Regions from separate parts of the Allobosea sp. 05L423 genome, predicted to be linked through region 2. Evidence: predicted binding sites of a transcription regulator. Region 2 holds the regulator's gene; the other holds the start of a gene.
What was found. Region 2 encodes PhoB, which activates phosphate uptake and scavenging genes when phosphate is short. Its sites were predicted from a motif close to TGTCATNNANCTGTCAT; they were not measured.
Positions count from the first base shown of each region.

Region 1: AC1DNE_RS13770 (putative 2-aminoethylphosphonate ABC transporter substrate-binding protein) is a predicted target of PhoB. The motif match lies at 2,166-2,182, and genes of this name have one in related genera.

Region 1 is NZ_JBFTOA010000004.1:260,446-268,001, reverse strand. It holds gene phnA (phosphonoacetate hydrolase) at 1-623, shown strand, start outside; gene phnY (phosphonoacetaldehyde dehydrogenase) at 625-2,076, shown strand; gene AC1DNE_RS13770 (putative 2-aminoethylphosphonate ABC transporter substrate-binding protein) at 2,186-3,205, shown strand; gene AC1DNE_RS13765 (putative 2-aminoethylphosphonate ABC transporter ATP-binding protein) at 3,327-4,418, shown strand; gene AC1DNE_RS13760 (putative 2-aminoethylphosphonate ABC transporter permease subunit) at 4,415-6,130, shown strand; gene AC1DNE_RS13755 (Na/Pi cotransporter family protein) at 6,153-7,556, shown strand, end outside.
Region 2 is NZ_JBFTOA010000011.1:166,208-173,763, forward strand. It holds gene AC1DNE_RS21445 (LysR family transcriptional regulator) at 1-26, shown strand, start outside; gene AC1DNE_RS21450 (SpoIIAA family protein) at 81-467, shown strand; gene AC1DNE_RS21455 (DUF3175 domain-containing protein) at 484-768, shown strand; gene AC1DNE_RS21460 (hypothetical protein) at 786-1,010, opposite strand; gene phoB (phosphate regulon transcriptional regulator PhoB) at 1,306-2,004, opposite strand; gene phoU (phosphate signaling complex protein PhoU) at 2,021-2,740, opposite strand; gene pstB (phosphate ABC transporter ATP-binding protein PstB) at 2,824-3,630, opposite strand; gene pstA (phosphate ABC transporter permease PstA) at 3,670-4,554, opposite strand; gene pstC (phosphate ABC transporter permease subunit PstC) at 4,567-5,541, opposite strand; gene pstS (phosphate ABC transporter substrate-binding protein PstS) at 5,767-6,792, opposite strand; gene AC1DNE_RS21495 (ATP-binding protein) at 6,906-7,556, opposite strand, start outside.

The DNA of each region.
Region 1 (7,556 bases), on a different contig from region 2:
CCACCGACTATGTGCAGCATAAGGCGGCGCCCGGCTCGGAGATGGCGGACTCCTTCTATGCCATGTTCGACGGCTATGTCGGCAAGCTCGATGCGCTCGGCTGCACGCTGGTCATCACCGCCGACCACGGCATGAACGACAAGCACCTGCCGAACGGCGAGCCGGATGTGGTCTATCTGCAAACGCTGATGGACGAATGGTACGGCAAGGGCACGATGCGCGTGATCCTGCCGATCACCGACCCCTATGTCGTCCATCATGGCGCGCTCGGCTCCTTCGCCACGGTCTATCTGCCTGATGGTGCCGACCAGTCCGAGGTCGCTGCCCGCATCTCCGGCATCGACGGCATCGCGCTGGCGGTGACCTCGGCGGAAGCCTGCGAGCGCTTCGAATTGCCGGCCGACCGGATCGGCGATGTCGTGGTCGTCTCGACGCGCCAGAAGGTGATCGGCACCTCGCCCGACAGGCACGATCTCTCCGGCCTGACCGAGCCGCTGCGCTCCCATGGCGGCATCACTGAGCAGCGCGTGCCGATGATCGCCAACCGGCCGATCACCGTGCCGCAGGGCCGGACCTTGCGCAATTTCGACGTCTTCGACGTCGCCCTGAACCTGGTGAACTGAGATGAACGCGACGGTGAAGCCGCCGGTGCGGCGCGAGACGATGCGGATCGCCGGCAAGCTGGTCTCGGCAGACGACATGGTCGAGGTCCGCAACCCCTATGACGACAGTGTCGTCGGCCTCATTCCAGCCGCCCGCCCCGAACATGTCCGGGAGGCCTTCGCGCAGGCCAGGGCCTTCAAGCCGAAGCTGACGCGCTACGAGCGCCAGCAGATCCTGCAGAAGACAGCCGAGCTGCTGCGCGACCGCAAGGAGCTGTTCGCGAAGCTGATCACGGCCGAGGCCGGGCTATGCTGGAAGGACTCGCTCTACGAGGCCAGCCGCGCCTATGACGTCTGGTCCTTCGCCGCGCAGCTCACCATCAAGGACGATGGCGAAATGTTCTCCTGCGACATCTCGCCGAACGGCAAGGCGCGCAAGATCTTCACGACGCGCCAGCCGCTGCTCGGCGTGATCTCGGCGATCACGCCCTTCAATCACCCTCTCAACATGGTCAGCCACAAGCTGGCCCCGGCGATCGCGACCAATAATCGTCTCGTGCTGAAGCCGACCGAACTGACCCCGCTGACCGCGCTGGCGCTGGCCGACGTGCTCTACGAGGCCGGGCTGCCGCCGGAGATGCTCTCGGTCGTCACCGGCAACCCCTCAACCATGGGCGACGCGATGATTACCGATCCCGATGCGGACCTGGTGACCTTCACCGGCTCGGTCAGGGTCGGCAAGCACATCGCCGCCAATGCCGGCTACAAGCGCATCGTGCTCGAGCTCGGCGGCAACGACCCGCTGATCGTCATGGAGGATGCCGATCTCGACAAGGCGGCCGAGCTCGCCGTCACCGGCGCGACCAAGAACTCCGGCCAGCGCTGCACGGCGGTGAAGCGCATCCTGGTGGTCGAGAGCGTCGCCGACGCCTTCTCCAAGCTGGTGGTCGAGAAGGCCAGGAAGCTGAAATGCGGCGACCCGATGGACCCGCAGACCGATGTCGGCACCGTTATCAACGCCCGCTCGGCCGCGCTCTTCCAGGCCCGCGTCGACGATGCCGTGACGAAGGGGGCCGAGGTGCTCTACGGCAAGAGGGCCGAGGGCGCGCTGTTCCACCCGACGGTGGTCGACCGCATCCCCTATGACTGCGAACTGGTGCACGAGGAGACCTTCGGCCCGGTGATCCCGATCGTGCGCGTGCCCGACGACATCGCCGAGGTGATCCGGATCTCGAACTCGACCGCCTATGGTCTCTCTTCCGGCATCTGCACCAACCGCTACGACTACATCCAGCGCTTCGTCGCGGAGCTGGAGGTCGGCACCGTGAACCTCTGGGAGGTTCCCGGCTACCGCATCGAGATGTCTCCCTTTGGCGGCATCAAGGATTCCGGCCTCGGCTACAAGGAGGGCGTCGTCGAAGCCATGAAATCCTTCACAAACGTCAAGACCTGGTCGATGCCCTGGACCGCTTGAAGACGAAGAAAGACCAAAGCCGGCGGCTCGACCCGCCGGCTTTTCCAAATCCAGGGGAATGAAGCGCCGCAAGAGTGCCCAAACTGAACATAACGAGGGGATGAGAACAATGAAGAGCTGGCTTGCTTCCTGTGTTATCGGCGCTTTCGCACTCGCGCTTCCCGGCGCCGCGCAGGCCCAAAAGACGAAGGTGACGATCTACACCGCGCTGGAGAACGACCAACTCGGGCCGTTCAAGGCCTCGATCGAGAAGGCAGTGCCCGAAGCGGAGGTCGTCTGGGTCCGCGACTCCACAGGCGTCATCACCGCCCGCTTCCTGGCCGAAAAGGACAATCCGCGAGCGGACATGGTGATGGGCCTGGCCGCATCGAGCCTGCTCATGTTCGAGAAGGCCGGGCTGCTGGAAACCTACAAGCCGGCCGGCGCCGATGCGCTGAAGCCGGTGTTCCGCGATGCCAACAGCCCCTATACCTGGACTGGCATGGACGCCTATCTCGGCGTGGTCTGCTACAATACCGCCGAGGCCAAGGGCGTGCCCGTGCCGAGCTCGTGGAAGGACCTGCTCAACCCGGCTTTCAAGGGCAAGATCGTGATGCCCCATCCGGCCTCCTCCGGCACCGGCTATCTGATGGTCGCCGGCTGGCTGCAGAGCATGGGCGAGGCCGAGGGCTGGAAGTTCATGGACGGGCTGCACGAGAACATCGCGGCATATCTGCATTCGGGTTCCGCGCCCTGCGTGCAGGCGGCGCGCGGCGAGCGCACCATCGGTCTGGCGCTCGACATGCGCGGCGCTTCCGAGAAGAGCAAAGGCGCGCCGATCGAGGTCGTGATTCCGAAGGAAGGCGTGGGCTGGGAAATGGAAGCCAGCGCCATCGTCAAGGGTAGCAAGAACCTCTCCGTCTCCAAGAAGATCGCCGACTGGTCGACGACCAAGGAGGCGAACGAACTCTACTCGAAGACCTACGCCATCGTGGCTGCGCCGGGTGTCGAGAACAAGCCGGCGAACTATCCTGCCAATGCCGAGGCGGGGATGATCAAAAACGACCTGACCTGGATGGCCGACAATCGCGAGCGCGTGCTCGCCGAATGGTCGAAGCGCTACGAGTCCAAGGCGGCGCCGAAGAACTGAGCCTTGCCATGCCGCCGGCCCGCGCAAGCGGCTGGCGGCATGGTCTGTGCAAGACGCAAGAGAGCGGCTTCGCCGTTGCACGCGAGCCTGATCACTGCCTGTTCAGATGAAGGTCGGCACGATGTCCACGACTACGGCCCCATTCCTCTCGATCCGAGCCCTCGCCAAGAATTACGGCGCGTTTCGGGCGTTGCACGATATCGATCTCGACATCCGCCGCGGCGAGTTCGTCTGCTTTCTCGGGCCGTCCGGCTGCGGCAAGACGACATTGCTGCGGGCCATCGCCGGCCTAGACCAGCAGGATGGCGGCACCATCCATATGGGCGGGCGCGACGTGTCGCGGGCAAGCCCGTCGGAGCGCGACTTCGGGATCGTCTTCCAATCCTACGCGCTCTTCCCCAATCTCACCGTCACCGACAATATCGGCTACGGTCTCGTCAACCGGCGTCGCTCCTCCGGCGACATCGCCCGCCGTGTCGAGGAGCTGCTGACGCTCGTCGGCCTGCCGGACCAGGGCAAGAAATACCCGATTCAGCTTTCAGGTGGGCAGCAGCAGCGGGTGGCGCTGGCGCGCGCGCTTGCCACCTCGCCGGAACTGCTGCTGCTCGACGAGCCGCTCTCCGCCCTCGACGCCAAGGTCCGGCTGCGCCTGCGCGACGAAATGCGATCGCTGCAGCAGCGGCTCGGCGTGACCACGATCATGGTGACGCACGATCAGGAGGAAGCGCTTGCGATGGCTGACCGCATCGTCGTGATGCGGGACGGTGCCGTCGAGCAGGTCGGCACGCCGGAGGAGATCTACCGGCGCCCCGCCACCCCCTTCGTCGCCGATTTCGTCGGGCACATGACCTTCATGGATGCGATCGTGACGGGGCCCGGCCGGGTCCGTGTGGACGAACTCGACCTGCTCGTCGCCAATGCGGCCCCCTTCGCCGTGGGAACGCCGGTGCGGCTGGCGATGCGGCCGGAGGAGGTTCGCACCCGCAGCATCGGTGACGATACGCCGAACCGCTTCGAAGCGCGGATCGGGGACCTGTCTTTCCTCGGCTCCTACTGCCGGGCGCATCTGGAGCCGACCGGCTCCCGTTCGACCCGGATCGCAGCCGATTTCTCGGCCAATGCGATGCGCGATCTCGGCATCACCGCGGGACAGGTGCGCGCCGTCGCCTTTCCGCCTGAGGCCCTGCACGTCTTTGCGGGGGGCGGACGATGAGCGACCTCGCCCCGCCGCTGACGATGATCGATGCGTCCGTGAAGGTATCGCCGGTGCGGATCAGCGAGCGCCATGTCGCCGCGGTTCTGATCGTCGCGCTTTGCGCGGTGCTGGTCCTCATCATCGCCCTGCCGCTCTGGGCGCTCCTCTCCAAGAGTCTCGAGGATACGCAGGGGCGCTTTGTCGGGCTGGCGAATTTCGTCAGCTATGCGACGACGCCGACGCTGTTCTTCTCTCTGCTCAACAGCCTCGCGGTCGCCAGTGCGACCACGGTGATCGTAGTGCCGCTCGCCTTTCTCTATGCCTATGCGCTGCGCCGCAGCTGCATTCCGGCGAAGGGCGTCTTCTATGCGGCGGCGATGATCCCGGTCTTCGCGCCGTCTCTGCTTTCGGGCCTCGCGCTGATCTATGTCTTCGGCAACCAGGGGCTGCTCAAGTCCTGGATGATGGGCGCCTCGCTCTACGGCCCGGTCGGCATCATCGCGGCGGAGGCGCTCTACAGCTTTCCGCACGCCATGCTGATCCTCGTCACGGCGCTCGCACTTTCGGACGGCCGGCTGCGCGAAGCGGCGGAGGCGATGGGCACGTCGCGCTGGCGCATTTTCCGGACGATCACCCTCCCGGGCGCGCGCTACGGCGTGATCAGCGCCGTCTTCGTCGTCTTCACGTTGGTCGTCACCGATTTCGGCATTCCCAAGGTGATCGGCGGGCAGTTCAACGTGCTGGCGACCGACGCCTACAAGCAGGTCGTCGGCCAGCAGAATTTCCCGATGGGCGCCGTGGTCGGCATCATCCTGCTGGTCCCGGCAGTGCTCGCCTTCTTCGTCGATCGTGTGGTGCAGCGGCGCCAGGGCGCCATGCTCTCCGCCCGCGCCGTTCCCTATGTGCCGCACCCAGACCGGCGCCGCGATCTCGCCTTGCTCGGCTTCGTCGGCGTGATCGCTTTCGCGATCGTCAGCCCCTACGCGATCGCCTTCTGGGGCTCCTTCGTCAAATATTGGCCCTACAACCTGTCCCTGACGCTGAGCAATTACGACTTCGCCGCGGTCGAGCCGGACGGCTGGAAGACCTATGGAAACTCGTTGCTGCTCGCGTCTCTGACGGCGGTGATCGGCACGGCGCTGATTTTCACCGGCGCCTATCTGATCGAGAAGGTGAAGCTGTTTCCGCGGCTGCGCGCCTTCGCCCAGTTTCTGGCGATGCTGCCGATGGCCGTGCCCGGGCTGGTGCTCGGCCTGGGCTACGTCTTCTTCTTCAATGCGGGCTGGAATCCGCTCGGCTTCCTGTACGGGACGCTGACGATCCTCGTGATCAACACCATCGCCCATTTCTACACTGTCGGGCACATCACAGCACTGACGAGCCTGAAGCAGCTCGACAGCGAGTTCGAGTCGGTTTCCGCTTCGCTCAAGGTGCCGTTCTGGTCGACGTTCCGGCGGGTGACCGCGCCGATCTGCATGCCGGCGATCCTGGACATAGCGGTCTATGTTTTCGTCAATGCACTGACCACGGTCTCTGCCGTGATCTTCCTCTATGGCGCCGACACCAAGCTCGCCTCCATCGCGATCGTTCACATGGACGAGGCGGGCGCCATGGCGTCGGCGGCCGGCATGGCGAGCATCATCATGTTCACGGCCATTGCGGTGAAGCTCGCCCATGCCGGCCTCGACCGCTTGGTCTTCGGCCGACTGCAGCACTGGCGGCAACGCTAGCGGCGCGCGGGAGAACGCGATCATGGCAGGGCAGACGCCGACCCAGATCCTGCTTGCGCTCGCCGGCGAGGTCGCCCTGCTGCTCTGGAGCGTGCAACTGGTGACGGCGGGGGTATCGGCCGCATTCGGCAGCCGCTTGCGAGCGCTGCTGGCCACCGGTCTCGACAGTCGTTGGAAGGCCTTCTGCGCAGGGCTGCTGGTGACGGCCGGACTTCAATCCAGCACAGCGACCGCGATGATGATCGCCTCGTTCTCCGGCGCCGGATTGATCGCGCTGGCGCCGGCATTGGCGATGATGCTCGGCGCCAATGTGGGAACGACGCTGATCGTCCAGCTCGTCGGTTTCGACACGAGCATCATGGTGCCGCTCCTGCTCCTGTTCGGCTATGCCGGCATGCGCCGCTTCGGCCGGTTGGCAGCCAACGAAATGGCGAAGGCGCTCTTCGGACTGGGCCTGATGTTGCTGTCCTTGCGCCTGATGCAGGGCACCATGGCGCCGGTTGAGCACTCGCAGGTGCTGCGCACGGTTCTCGGCTCGCTCTCTGGCGATCCGCTGATTGCCTTGCTCCTGGCCGCGGTGCTCAGCTTTGCCGCCCATTCCTCCCTCGCGGCAATTTTGATCGTGATGAGCCTCGCTGCGACCGGGATCGTCGGAACCCAGACCATGCTGGCGATGGTGCTGGGCTGCAATCTCGGCACGGCACTCAATCCCCTTGTTCAGGCCATGAACGGGAATGCCGCGGCCAGGCGCGTGCCGGTGGGCAACCTCGTCAACCGCATTCTGGGCTGCGCGGCTGGCCTGCTGCTTCTGCCCGTGCTCACACCGCTTGCGGAGCGGTTCGCGAGCCATCCGGCGCAATCGGCAGCGCTGTTCCACCTTGCCTTCAACATCGCGATGGCCGCGCTCTTCCTTGTCCCGCTGCCGGCTTTCGCGGGCATTCTGACGCGGCTGCTGCCCGATCCCGCTCCGGAAGCGGACCCATCGCGCCCGCGCTATCTCGATATCGCAGCGCTCACGACACCGACGATCGCGCTCGCCAACGCGACCCGCGAAGTGCTGCGCATGGCGGATGTCGTCGACGAGATGCTGAAGACGTCTCTGATGGCGTTCGATGGCGACGATCCGGCTCGGGTGGCCGAAGTGAGCCGGACCGACGACGTGCTCGACAACCTCTATAACCAGATCCAGCTCTATGTGGGCGCGATTGCGCATGAGACGCTGTCGGAATCCGACGAGCACCGGCTATCGGAGGTGCTGACATTGGCGATCAATCTCGAGCATATCGGCGACATCATCGAGAAGAATCTGATGCAGATGGCCGGCAAGCGCATCCGCGATCAGCGCCGATTGCCCGAGGAAGCACTCGGCCGCATCGCCGATACCCACGACAGGTTGCGGGATCATCTGCGCCTGGCGCTCACGGTC
Region 2 (7,556 bases):
CCACCCGTGCGCCCGCAGCGGCCTGATCATCGGGCGAAACTTCCGCTCTTGCCCCGCGTTGTCTGGAGCAAGGAGGAGCCATGTTCACCATTCTGCCTGCCCCGGACCATGTCGGCGCCTACCGCCTGTCGCAGACGCTGACCAGTGACGATCTCGATGGGATCATGGCCGATATCGAGGCGAAGCTCGCGCGACACGAGAAGGTCGGCATCCTCGCCGACCTCACCGATTTCACCGATATGACCCTGGCTGCCGCCTGGAAGGATGCGCGCTACAGCCTCGGCAAGCTCTGGGAGCTGCAGCGCTTCCCGCGCGAGGCGGTGATCACCGACAGGGGCTGGCTTGCCGCCTTCGTCGACCTGCTCAACCCAGCGATCCCCTTCGTGACCGTCCGCACCTTCAAGCCGGAGGAGTACGAGACCGCACTGACCTGGGCCGGTGACATCGAGGGCGGGCCAAACGCCTGACCGACAGGAGGACGCCATGACTGCCCACAAACGCAGGTGGTCGGCCGATATCACCACCCGGAGCAACGCGCTCGATCTTGAGAAGGCGGTGTTCAAGCAGGGCGATCCGCGACGGATCGCACGTTCGCTGAAGCGGTCGGCTGAACACAGCCGGCTCCGCAAGTCGAGCCCCTATCGCTCGGCGATGTCGATGCTGACTTTCTACATCAACCGCGCCGGCCGGAACCTGCCGGCCGAGCGGCGCAGGACGCTGGAAGCGGCCAAGCACAGCTTGCGCCGCCTCTTCTACCGAGAGGGCTGAGGCTCCTGCCGGCCCCTTCAGGGATCGTCCTGTAGGGGGCTTCTCGCGGGGCCGCCACCCTTGCGGGCCGGATCATGCAAGCGATGGCTGTCGCGCTCGCCGCCACCGCCCGAAACGCGAACCTGCCGGGTTTCGTCGTCGGCAGGCGGCTTGCGGATGCCCGGCGACTTCCTCGCATTCTCATGGGACGAGCCCGGGCCGCCGTGCCGGATGCTTTGCGGCGCCTTGGTCGAGGCCGACATGAGGCAGCCTCCTCAACGATCCTGCTGCAGACCCTGATGGCTCGTGTTGATGCGGGTGTTGCCCTGCTGGTCATGCTGGCCCGGCCGGCGCTCGCTCGCCACCTCCTAGCGCTGCGCATATCGTGCCCGGCATGATCCCGCTCGCCCGGGCCCTTGTCGCTTCGACTGGCCGGCGGGACTGGCGGCATCTTGCTCATGGCGACCTCCTCTGGCTCGCGCTGACTTTCAGGGTCAACGCGAGCGAGCAGGCGAGACTCACCGTAAGCTGCGATGAGGAGGAGAGCTGGAGCGCCGCTCAGCTGCGCGCAAAAGTCTCGTCGAAGGCGTAGCCGGCGCCGCGCACGGTACGCAGCGGGTCCTTGGTATTGGCGGGCGTGATCGCCTTGCGCAGCCGGCCGACATGGACGTCGACGGTGCGCTCGTCGATATAGACGTCGCGGCCCCAGACGGCGTCGAGCAGCTGGGCGCGCGAATAGACGCGGCCGGGCGCCTGCATCAGGAACTCCAGCAGCCTGAACTCGGTCGGGCCGAGATGCAACTCGCTGCCGGCGCGGCGGACGCGCCGTGTGGTGCGGTCGAGTTCGAGGTCGCCGGCGGCAAGCAGTCCCGCGACATGGCCCGGCTTGGCGCGGCGGAGCAGCGCCTGGATGCGCGCGATCAATTCCGGCAACGAAAAGGGCTTCACCACATAGTCGTCGGCGCCGGTCGCGAGCCCGCGCACGCGCTCGGTTTCCTCGCCCCGCGCGGTCAGCATGATGATCGGCACGCGCTCGGTGTCGCGCCGCGACCGCAGCCGGCGGCAGAGCTCGATCCCGGAGAGGCCCGGCAGCATCCAGTCGAGCAGCACGAGATCGGGGGTGTGGTCGCGCAGATGAAGCTCCGCATCGTCCCCGCGCGCCACGCTGTCCACCTCGAAGCCCTCGGCTTCGAGATTGTAGCGCAGCAGCAGGGTCAGCGGCTCCTCGTCCTCGACGATCAGGATGCGTGCGGCCATGATTCCTTGCCTCGCCTCAGCTGCCCGTGACCGCCTCGACTTCGATATTGGTCGTGTCGAGCTTCGGCCGGTTCACGTCGAGCGAGTCGCCGGTGATGAGGTAATGGATCGTCTCGGCGATGTTGGTGGTGTGGTCGCCGATGCGCTCGATGTTCTTCGCGCAGAACAGGAGATGCGTGCAGAAGGTGATGTTGCGCGGATCCTCCATCATGTAGGTCAGGAGTTCGCGGAACAGCGAGGTGTAGAGCGCGTCGATCTCGTCGTCGCGGCGCCAGACCTCGAGCGCCTTCTGCTCGTTGCCTGCGGCGTAGGCGTCGAGCACGTCCTTGAGTTGCGCCTGCACCAGGCGGCTGATGTGCTCGAGCCCGACCACGGCGCGGTGCGGCGGCTGGAACTGGCCGGCGATGGCGACGGCGCGCTTGGCGATGTTCTTGGCGAGATCGCCGACGCGCTCGATGTCGGCCGCGATGCGGATCGCCGAGATCAGTTCGCGCAGGTCGTTCGCGAGCGGCTGGCGCCGGGCGATGGTCAGCACCGCCTTCTCTTCGACGTCCCGCTGCAGGTTGTCGAGGCGCTGGTCGGCGGTGATGATCTTCTGGGCGAGGCCGGTGTCGCGGCGCACCAGCGCCACGGTGGAGTCGCCCAGCATGCGCTCGGCCATGCCGCCCATTTCGGCAAGACTGCGGCGGATGCCTTCGAGATCGGTGTCGTAGGAGCGGACGATGTGGTCGGTCATGGCGTTATCCTCAAAGCATTTTCAAGCGAAATCGGACCGGTTCGCGCGAAGAAAATGCGACAAACAAAGAACTCTGCCGCGGCTCAGCCGAACCGGCCGGTGACGTAGTCCTGCGTCTGCTTCTTGGCCGGGTTCATGAAGATGGTGTTGGTCGGCGCGAACTCGATGACCTCGCCCAGATACATGAAGGCGGTGTACTGCGAGATGCGTGCAGCTTGCTGCATGTTGTGCGTCACGATCGCGATCGTGAAGTCGCTCTTCAGCTGCTCCAGCAGGTCCTCGATCTTGCCGGTGGAGATCGGGTCGAGCGCGGAGGTCGGCTCGTCGAACAGGATCACTTCCGGCTTCTGCGCGATGGTGCGGGCGATGCACAGGCGCTGCTGCTGGCCGCCGGAGAGGCCCATGCCGGAGCTCTTCAGCTTGTCCTTGACCTCGTCCCACAGCGCGGCACGGCGCAGCGCCCCCTCGACACGGTCGTCGAGCTCGGACTTCGGCGGCTTCTCGTAGAGGCGGATGCCGAAGGCGACGTTGTCGTAGATCGACATCGGGAAGGGCGTCGGCTTCTGGAAGACCATGCCGACGCGCGAGCGCAGCTCGTTCACGTCGACGTCGTTGGAGATGATGTTGCGGCCGTCGAGCAGGATCTCGCCGGTGGCCTTCTGCTCGGGATAAAGCGAGTAGATCCGGTTGAAGATGCGCAGCAGGGTCGACTTGCCGCAGCCGGAAGGGCCGATCAGCGCGGTGACGTGCCGGTCGCGGAAATCGAGATTGATGTTCTTCAGCGCCCGGTGCTCGCCGTAGTAGAAATCGAGGTTCTTCACCGCGATCCGGACGGGCGCCTCGGCATCGAGCGTCTGCGGGGAGAGTTCAAGGGTCGAAAGCATCGACATGGTCCTCAAGGTCGGGCGCGACCGGGTTGGATTCAAGTCTTATTTGCCGCCAGCGACGACGCGGCGGGCAATGAGCGAAAGCAGCAGGATCGAGACCGTGATGATCAGCGATCCCGCCCAGGCGAGCTGCTGCCAGTTCTCGTAGGGAGCGGAGGCGAACTGATAGATCGTGACGGGCAGGTTCGAGACGCCGCCGGCGAGCGAGGGCGAGAACCAGAAATTGTTGTTCAGAGCCGTGAAGAGCAGCGGCGCCGTCTCGCCGGCGATGCGGGCGAGCGCCAGCAGGATGCCCGTCATCATGCCGGCCTTCGCCGCACGCCAGGTCACGGAGGTGATGACGACCGAAGGCGGCGCGCCCAGCGCGGCCCCCGCCTCGCGCAGCGGGCCGGGGACGAGGTTCAGCATGTCCTCGGTGGTGCGCACGATGACCGGGATCGCGATGATGCCGAGCGCGACGCCGCCGGCCCAGCCGGAGTAGCCGCGGAAGGGCTCGACCAGGATGACGTAGACGAACAGGCCGATCAGGATCGACGGCGCCGAGAGCAGGATGTCGTTGATGAAGCGGATCAGGTGCGCGAGCTTGGAACCCCTGCCGTATTCGGCGAGCCAGGTGCCCGCGAGAACCCCGATCGGGGTTGCGATGGCAATGCCGAGGAAGGTCAGCACGAAGGAGCCGACGATGGCGTTGGCGAGGCCGCCGCCTTCCGTGCCCGGGCCGGGAGTGACCGCGGTGAAGGTGGCGAGCGAGAGGCCGCCGATGCCCTTCACCAGCAGCATGCCGAGGATCCAGAACAGCACGAAGATGGCGCAGAAGGTGAAGCCGGTCGCGATGATCTTCATCAGCCGGTCGGCGGTGCGGCGGGACTGGCGCACGCGCCCCCAGGGGGTGTGCGGCAGCTCGCGGGGCGTGGTCGTCATGGTCATGGACGAAAGACCTCAGTAGCGCTTGACGCGGGCGACCAGCAGCCGCGCGATGACGAGGACGACGAAGGTGACGAAGAACAGGATGCAGCCCAGCGCGATCAGCGCGTTGAGCTGCAGGCCCATCGCCTCGTTGAATTCGTTGGCGATGCGCGAGGCGATGGTCGAGCCGGGATCGAGGATCGAGGCCGACAGGCGGTTGGCGTTGCCGACGACGAAGGTGACCGCCATCGTTTCGCCGAGCGCGCGGCCGAGGCCGAGCATGATCGCGCCGATGATCGAGACGCCGGCCTGCGGCACCAGCACGTGGCGCACGACCTCCCATGTCGTCGCCCCGATGCCGTAGGCGCTTTCGCGGAGCACGGAGGGGATCTGCTCCAGCATGTCGCGGGTGATCGAGGCGATGAACGGCACGATCATGAAGGCCAGGATCAGGCCGGCGGTGAAGATGCCGAGGCCCGAGGGCGAGCGTGAATAGAGGATGGTGCCGACGACCGGCATGCCCTCGACGATGTTCGAGAGCGGGATCTGCACATAGGCCGCAAAGAGCGGCACGAAGACGAACAGGCCCCACATGCCGTAGATGATCGAGGGCACGGCGGCGAGCAGCTCGATCGCGGTGGCGACCGGTTTCTTGAACCAGCCCGGCGCCAGTTGGGTCAGGTAGACTGCGATGCCGAGCGAAAGCGGCACGCCGATCGCCAGCGCGATCAACGCCGTCGAAAGCGTGCCGACGATGGCCGGCCAGGCGCCGTACTGCTCGTTCTGCGTATCCCAGACGCTGGAGGTGATGAAACCGAGGCCGAACTCGCGGAAGGCCGGCCAGCCGCCGATGATCATCGAGATCATGATGCCGGCGAGCAGCACCAGCACGAGCAGCGCCGCCGCGAAGCTGGCATTGCGGAAGAAGAGGTCGAACCCCGCCTTCGGCGTCTTGCGGGCGGCCGGCCTCGCGCCGGGGATGCTCGTCATGTCGGTTGCTGCGGTCATCCGCGGAGGCTCCGGTGTCGTGGCAGAGGTTGCCTGCAGCCGGTCACCCGACTCCGATCAACCTCAGCCCTCATCCTGAGGAGCGCTCCGCAGGAGCGTCCCGAAGGAGGCTCCAGTGCGCTCTGGATCATCCTTCGCGACGCCGCATACCGCGGCTCCTCAGGATGAGGGCTGCATGTATCGGTGAGGCGGGACTGGCCCGCCTCACCTTGTCGCTGGCAGCGATCAGAAGATCGGCTTGCCGGCGGTGTCGGTCACGCCCTTCCAGGCGTTGCGGACCTGATCCTTCACGGTCGACGGCAGGGCGACGTAATCGAGCTCGCTCGCCAGCTTGTCGCCGCTCTTGTAGGCCCAGTCGAAGAACTTCAGCGCGGCCTGCACCTCTTCCGGCTTCTCCGGCTTGGCATGGACCAGGATGAAGGTCGCCGAGGTGATCGGCCAGGCATCCGCGCCCTTCTGGTTGTTGAGCGAGATGCCGAAGCCCGGCTGCTCCTGCCAGTTGGCATTGGCGGCGGCTGCCTGGAAGGCCTTCTCCTCAGGAGCCGGGAAGTTGCCGTCGGCGTTCTTCACCAGGGCGTGGGCGAGCTTGTTCTGCTTGGCATAGGCGTACTCGACATAGCCGATCGAGTTGGCGACCTGCTTGACCGAGGCGGAGACGCCTTCGTTGCCCTTGCCGCCGATGCCGACCGGCCACTGGACCGACTGGTTGGCGCCGATCTTGGACTTCCAGTCGGCCGAGACCTTGGAGAGGTAGTCGGTGAACACGAAGGTCGTGCCCGAGCCGTCCGAGCGATAGACCGGGTTGATGTTGGCGTCCGGCAGGGCGAGACCGGCGTTGAGCGCCACGATCTTCGGGTCGTTCCACTTCTTGATGTCACCCAGATAGATCTGCGCGATGATGTCGCCCGAGAGCTTGAGCTTGCCCGGCTCGACGCCGGCGATGTTCACGGCCGGAACGACGCCGCCCATCACGGTCGGGAACTGGATCAGGCCGTCCTTGCTGAGGTCCTCGCCCTTGAGCGGAGCGTCGGTCGCGCCGAAGGCGACGGTCTTCGCCTTGATCTGGCGGATGCCGCCGCCCGAGCCGATCGACTGGTAGTTCAGGCCCGTGCCGGTGTCCTTCTTGTAGGCCTCGGCCCATTTCGAATAGATCGGGAAGGGGAAGGTCGCGCCGGCGCCGGTGATGTCGGCAGCCTGGGCGGAACCGGCGATCCCGACGGCTACGGCCGCGAGAACGAGAATCTTGCGCATTGAGATGTCCTCTCTGGGTCGCTGTTGACAGCTCCCCTGTCAGAACACCCCCTATATGACAGCCGGATGACACGTCGTCATGAAAACTGTCACAAAGCCGTTGAAGCGGCGGCTCAGCGGCCTGCGCGCTGGGCCTCGAAACGCGGCAGTATCGCCTTGAAGGTCGCCCCCTCGCCCGGCTTGCTTTCGATCGTCAGCCTGCCGCGATGGCGCAGCACGATGTGCTTGACGATAGCCAGCCCCAGGCCCGTGCCGCCCGCCTCGCGGCTGGCGGCGGTGTCGACACGGTAGAAGCGCTCGGTCAGGCGCGGCAGATGCTCCGGCGCAATCCCCGGCCCATCGTCGCGAACGTGGAAGCTGGCCTCATCCTCGCCGGCCTCGACGGTGATCTTCACCTCGCCGCCCTGCTTGCCGTATTTGATGGCGTTCTCGACGAGGTTCTCCATCAGTCGTAGCAATTCGTCGCGGTCGCCGGGGACCAGCAGCGGCTCGCGCGGCGTGGTGAGCGCCAGTGTGACCTCGCGCTCGCGCGCCATCAATGTGAGCGAGTCGACGATTTCGCGCGCGATGCCGGCGAGGTCGACCGGCGTGTCGGGCGCGACGTGAGCGCGCTGCTCGATACGCGAGAGCGAGAGAAGATCGTCGACGAGACGCGCCATGCGCAGCCCCTGCTCGCGCATGATGCCGAGGAAGCGCTCCCGCGCGCGCTCGTCGTTGCGCGCCGGCCCCTGCAACGTCTCGACGAAGCCGAGCAGCGAGGCCAG